2 regions of the Pseudomonas sp. GW823-FHT01D03 genome follow, and region 2 is predicted to be linked to the other one. Evidence: predicted binding sites of a transcription regulator. Region 2 holds the regulator's gene; the other holds the start of a gene.
What was found. Region 2 encodes sigma-54, which starts transcription at its own class of promoters, with help from an activator protein. Its sites were predicted from a motif close to ANTGGCATNNANNTTGCTNT; they were not measured.
Positions count from the first base shown of each region.

Region 1 (3,419 bases), on a different contig from region 2:
TACCAGGGTGGTCTTACCATGGTCAACGTGGGCAATGATGGCGATGTTACGTAGATTTTCGATCACTTGTGTATCTCGATCAGAGGATTCGGTTTGCTGACAAGTCTTGGCAGCGATTAACAGTAGTGTCCGGCATGGCCGTTACAGCTTGACGGCGGTGTCGGGGGGCCGGTGACGCAGGCCACAGGCAAACAGCCCCGGGCACTTAGCTCGGTCGATAAACGCGCACATTGGCATGCCCCTCACTGAGCAAATGGTGAGCATGCAGGCGACTCATCACGCCTTTGTCGCAATACAGCAGGTACTGGCGAGTCGGATCCAGCTCCTTGAAACGAGCGTTCACTGCGTAGAACGGCATCGTCTGTACTTCTATGCCGGCAAGTTCCAGCGGGTCATCCTCGGCCGCATCCGGGTGACGGATGTCGATGACGATCTGACCGGCCAGCGCTTCGCCGACTTCTTCGATCTGCAAATCCTGGCCCAATTCGTCGATCACTCGGTCGATCGGCACCAGCTTGGCGTTTTCGAGCGCACGCTCGAGAACCGCCATGTCGAATTCTTTCTCTTCGTGCTCAACACGGTGGCGCTTGGCGGCAGTCTTCGGATTGACCGAGATGACCCCGCAGTACTCCGGCATGTGCCGGGCGAAATCGGCGGTGCCGATCTCGTTGGCCGTGTCGATGATGTCCTGCTTGTGCGCAACGATCAGTGGACGCAGGACCAGTTTGTCGGTCACGCAGTCGATCACCGACAGGTTCGGCAGCGTCTGGCTCGATACCTGGGAGATCGCTTCGCCGGTGACCAGCGCATCGATGTGCAGCCGGTCGGCGATGGCCGACGATGCGCGCAACATCATACGCTTCAATACGACGCCCATATGACTGTTATCGACTTTGCCGAGAATTTCGCCCAACACTTCTTCGAACGGAACACTGACAAATAGCACGCGTTGCGAGCTGCCGTACTTCTTCCAGATGAAATGCGCGACTTCCATCACGCCCAATTCGTGGGCACGCCCGCCCAGATTGAAGAAGCAGAAATGCGCCATCAGGCCGCGACGCATGATCTGGTACGCGGCAACCGTCGAGTCAAAGCCGCCGGACATCAATACCAGCGTCTGTTCCAGGGCGCCGAGCGGGTAACCGCCGATGCCGGTGTGCTGGCTGTGGATGACAAACAACCGTTGGTCGCGAACTTCGATGCGAACTTCGATTTCCGGGTCTTTGAGGTCGATTCCGGCCGCACCGCACTCACGACGCAGCTTGCTGCCGACGTATTTTTCAACGTCCATAGAGCTGAACGGATGCTTGCCGGCACGCTTGCAGCGCACCGAGAAAATCTTCCCGGCCAGCACATCGCCGTAGTGCTGTTTGCACTTCTCGGTGATGTCGTCGAAGTCGCCCAGCGGGTACTCGTCGATCTGCAGAAAGTGCGCGACACCCGGGGTGCAGGTCAGGCGCTCCCCCATCTCTTTCAAGGCTTTGGGGTCGGTAACGCGGGTTTCCAGCTCGAGATTGTCCCACACACCGTTCACCACCACGGCCGGGTCCAGATCGCGGAGCACGGCGCGGATGTTCTTGGCCAGCTGGCGGATGAAACGCATCCGGACAGGGCGGCTCTTGATGGTGATCTCGGGGAAGACTTTTACGATTAGTTTCATGAAAACAGCGCGCGCAGGGCCAGCCGAAAAAGGGGGGCGCGGATTATAGCGGAAATTGCTCAAGGTTTAACCAGTTAATATGCAGAAGGTTTCACATGCACCAAAACGGGTCATTTCTGATTTGAAGCGCTACATTAAGGGGCGAGATTTTCGCCTTTATGGCGCTTTGCAGTGCTGCAAGCGTGAATTTGGGGCAAAAAACCCATGCTGGGGCACTGGCATGCAATTTGCTCCCTTGTGAGGCAGGTTGCCTTGGCAGAGTATCTGCGCCGGCATCACCCCTATTAAGGGCATCCACTACCAAGCCCTAAGCCACCCGGAGGACACTATGTCGAAGTCGGTTCAACTCATCAAAGATCATGACGTCAAGTGGATTGATCTGCGCTTCACGGACACCAAAGGCACTCAGCACCACGTGACCATGCCGGCTCGCGATGCGCTGGAAGACGACTTCTTCGAAGTCGGCAAGATGTTCGACGGTTCCTCCATCGCTGGCTGGAAAGGCATCGAAGCCTCCGACATGATCCTGCTGCCGGACGACGATACTGCCGTTCTCGACCCGTTCACCGAAGACGCGACCCTGATCCTGGTTTGCGACATCATCGAACCTTCGACCATGCAAGGTTACGATCGCGACCCGCGCGCCATCGCTCACCGTGCCGAGGAATACCTGAAGACTACCGGTATCGGTGACACCGTCTTCGCCGGTCCAGAACCAGAATTCTTCATCTTCGACGAAGTGAAGTTCAAGTCGGACATCTCCGGCTCGATGTTCAAGATCTACTCCGAACAAGGTTCGTGGATGTCCGACCAGGACATCGAAGGCGGCAACAAAGGTCACCGTCCAGGCGTCAAAGGTGGCTACTTCCCGGTTCCGCCGTTCGACCACGACCACGAAATCCGTACTGCCATGTGCAACGCACTGGAAGAAATGGGTCAGACCGTTGAAGTTCACCACCACGAAGTGGCGACTGCCGGTCAGAACGAAATCGGTGTCAAGTTCAACACCCTGGTGAAGAAAGCTGACGAAGTTCAGACTCTGAAATACGTTGTCCACAACGTTGCCGACGCTTACGGCCGCACCGCGACCTTCATGCCGAAGCCACTGTACGGCGACAACGGCTCGGGCATGCACGTGCACATGTCCATCGCCAAAGACGGCAAGAACACCTTCGCTGGTGAAGGTTATGCCGGCCTGTCCGAAACCGCCCTGTACTTCATCGGCGGTATCATCAAGCACGGTAAGGCCCTGAACGGCTTCACCAACCCGGCCACCAACTCCTACAAGCGTCTGGTGCCAGGTTTCGAAGCTCCGGTAATGCTGGCCTACTCGGCGCGCAACCGTTCCGCCTCGATCCGTATTCCTTACGTCAACAGCCCACGCGGCCGTCGTATCGAAGCACGCTTCCCGGATCCGGCTGCCAACCCGTACCTGGCTTTCGCAGCTCTGCTGATGGCCGGCCTGGACGGTATCCAGAACAAGATCCACCCAGGCGATGCCGCTGACAAAAACCTGTACGACCTGCCGCCTGAAGAGGCGAAAGAGATTCCACAAGTTTGCGGCAGCCTGAAAGAAGCCCTGGAAGAGCTGGACAAGGGCCGTGCGTTCCTGACCAAGGGCGGCGTGTTCTCCGACGATTTCATCGACGCTTACATCGCGCTGAAATCCGAAGAAGAAATCAAGGTGCGCACCTTCGTACACCCACTGGAATATGAGCTGTACTACAGCTGCTGATCCGGTAGCGCCGCGCTACGCGGC
Region 1 covers NZ_JBXAKK010000002.1:149,020-152,438, reverse strand. The annotation lists gene typA (translational GTPase TypA) at 1-66, opposite strand, end outside; gene thiI (tRNA uracil 4-sulfurtransferase ThiI) at 206-1,660, opposite strand; gene glnA (glutamate--ammonia ligase) at 1,989-3,395, shown strand.
Region 1: glnA (glutamate--ammonia ligase) is a predicted target of sigma-54. The motif match lies at 1,875-1,894, and genes of this name have one in related genera.

Region 2 (3,419 bases):
GATTCAGTACCATGCCGCGCAAAACCGCGTCGTGCTGATCGACAAGGCCAAGGTTGTCGACAAGGACAACAACACCACTCAGGGCGAGAAAATCGTCTATGACACGGTGAAGAAGCTGGCCAGTGCCGGTCGCGCTACCGGTAGCAAAGTCACCGAAGCGCGTCCGCGTATCGACATGGTGATCCAGCCGAAGAAGAAAACCGACGAGAAAACCCAGTAATGGCAACTCTGAAAGCTCAACACCTGGCCAAGGCCTATAAAAGCCGCCAGGTTGTGCGCGACGTCAGCCTGTCGATCGACAGCGGCCAGATCGTTGGCCTGCTCGGCCCGAACGGCGCGGGCAAGACCACCTGCTTCTACATGATCGTCGGCCTGGTGCAGGCCGATCAGGGTCGCGTGCTGATCGATGATCTGGACGTCAGCCATCAGCCGATGCACGGCCGTGCCAAGGCCGGTATCGGCTATCTGCCGCAGGAAGCGTCGATTTTCCGCAAACTGTCGGTGGCCGATAACATCATGGCCATCCTCGAAACCCGCGCGGAACTCGACAAGGCCGGTCGTCGCAAGGAACTGGAAAGCCTGTTGCAGGAGTTCCACATCAGCCACATCCGCGACAACCTCGGCATGAGCCTGTCCGGTGGTGAACGCCGCCGGGTGGAAATCGCCCGCGCCCTGGCGACCGCACCGAAATTCATCCTGCTCGACGAACCGTTCGCCGGTGTCGACCCGATCTCGGTCGGCGACATCAAGCAGATCATCCACCACCTCAAGGCCAAGGGCATCGGTGTCCTGATCACCGACCACAACGTGCGTGAGACCCTGGATATCTGCGAGACCGCCTACATCGTCAACGACGGTCAACTGATCGCGGAAGGCGATGCGGCGACCATCCTCGCCAACGATCTGGTGAAGGAAGTGTACCTGGGCCACGAGTTCCGCCTCTAAGCGAATAGTGCCCGGTGAGCCGCCCGGGCGCTGTATCGATTCAAGCAGGATTTAAAACGCTTTTATTGTTACAGCGCTCTAGGCAAACACGACAGTTTCAGGCATATAATTTGCTTAAGTTTGGCGCTCCGGCGCCCTGTAGTGGATGGCGCATGCGCGCCGGCGAATAAGGTGTTAAGCCCCTGCCATGAAACCATCGCTAGTCTTGAGAATGGGCCAGCAGCTGACGATGACACCGCAGCTGCAACAGGCCATCCGCCTGCTCCAATTGTCGACCCTGGACCTGCAACAGGAAATCCAGGAGGCCCTGGAATCCAATCCGATGCTCGAACGCCAGGAAGAAGGCGACGACTTCGACAATACCGATCCTTTGGCCGACAACGCCGAACAAAAACCCAACACCGACATTCAGGAACCGTCCTATCAGGAAGCCGCCCCGACGGTGGACAACCTGGAAGATGGCGAATGGAACGAGCGCATTCCTAACGAACTGCCCGTTGATACCGCCTGGGAAGATGTCTACCAGACCAGCGCCAGCAGCCTGCCCAGCAGCGATGACGACGAGTGGGACTTCACCACCCGCACCTCCGCCGGGGAAAGCCTGCAAAGCCATCTGCTGTGGCAATTGAATCTGGCGCCGATGTCCGACACCGACCGCCTGATCGCCGTGACCCTGATCGATTGCATCAACAATCAGGGCTACCTCGACGAAACCCTCGAAGAAATTCTCGACGCCTTTGATCCGGAGCTCGACATCGAGCTGGACGAGATCGAAGCCGTTCTGCATCGCATCCAGCAGTTTGAACCCGCCGGCATCGGCGCGCGCAACCTTGGCGAATGCCTGCTGCTGCAACTGCGTCAGCTCCCGGCCAAGACCCCGTGGCTCAACGAAGCCAAACGGCTGGTCAGCGATTACATTGATCTGCTGGGGAGTCGCGACTACAGCCAGCTGATGCGGCGCATGAAGCTCAAGGAAGATGAACTGCGCCAAGTCATCGAACTGGTGCAGAGCCTCAATCCGCGCCCGGGCTCGCAGATCGAATCGACCGAAGCCGAGTACGTGGTGCCCGACGTTATTGTGCGCAAGGACAACGAGCGCTGGCTGGTTGAGCTGAACCAAGAGTCGGTGCCCCGTCTGCGGGTCAACGCGCAGTACGCCGGTTTCGTCCGTCGCGCCGACACCAGTGCCGACAACACCTTCATGCGCAATCAGCTCCAAGAGGCGCGCTGGTTCATCAAAAGCCTGCAAAGCCGCAACGAAACCCTGATGAAAGTGGCCACCCAGATTGTCGAGCATCAGCGCGGCTTCCTGGAATACGGCGATGAAGCCATGAAGCCGTTGGTCCTGCATGACATCGCCGAGGCGGTCGGCATGCACGAATCGACGATTTCCCGGGTCACCACGCAGAAATTCATGCATACCCCGCGCGGTATTTATGAACTGAAATACTTTTTCTCCAGCCACGTCAGCACCTCCGAAGGCGGCGAATGCTCGTCCACGGCGATCCGCGCGATCATCAAAAAACTGGTTGCGGCGGAAAATCAGAAAAAGCCGTTGAGTGACAGCAAGATCGCTGGTTTACTGGAGGCACAAGGCATTCAGGTGGCTCGCCGCACCGTCGCCAAGTACCGCGAATCCCTCGGGATCGCGCCTTCGAGCGAACGCAAGCGGTTGATGTAAGCCACGTTACAGCGTTCCAGTGGCAGGCTCTTCAGCCTGCCGCTTTATGCACTGGCAACGAAGGAGAAGCTGTATGCAAGTCAACATCAGTGGACACCAACTGGAAGTGACCGAACCTCTGCGCACCTACATCAACGAGAAACTCGAACGATTGGAGCGCCATTTCGACAAGATCACCAACGTGCAGGTCACGATGTGTGTCGAAAAGCTCAAGCAGAAAATCGAAGCCACCTTGCATATACCCGGCAGCGAAGTGGTCGCCAACGCAGAAGATACCGACATGTACGCTGCGATCGACTCACTGACCGACAAGCTGGATCGCCAACTCAAAAAGCATAAGGAAAAGACCCAGAGCCTCCTTCAGGGCGCAACCGGTCGTTAACACCCCCAACCCATGATCCGACTTGAAAGTATCCTGACCCCCGGCCGTTCCCTGGTGAACGTGCCGGGCGGCAGTAAAAAGAAAGCCCTCGAACAGATTGCCAACCTCATCCATAAAGAAGTGCCGGATCTGGCCATGCAGGATGTTTTCGAGAGCCTGGTAGCCCGTGAGAAACTCGGTTCCACCGGTTTCGGCAACGGTATCGCCATTCCCCACTGTCGTCTCAAAGGCTGCGTATCGCCTATCAGCGCGCTCATGCACCTTGATGCCCCCATCGATTTCGATGCCATCGACGGCGCACCGGTCGACCTGCTGTTTGTTCTGCTGGTCCCGGAAGCGGCCACCGATGCCCACCTGGAATTACTGCGCCAGATCGCCAGCATGCTCGATCGCAAGGAAGTGCGCGAAAAA
Region 2 covers NZ_JBXAKK010000001.1:1,050,391-1,053,809, reverse strand. The annotation lists gene lptA (lipopolysaccharide transport periplasmic protein LptA) at 1-220, shown strand, start outside; gene lptB (LPS export ABC transporter ATP-binding protein) at 220-945, shown strand; gene AC1RBR_RS04520 (RNA polymerase factor sigma-54) at 1,133-2,626, shown strand; gene hpf (ribosome hibernation-promoting factor, HPF/YfiA family) at 2,700-3,008, shown strand; gene ptsN (PTS IIA-like nitrogen regulatory protein PtsN) at 3,021-3,419, shown strand, end outside.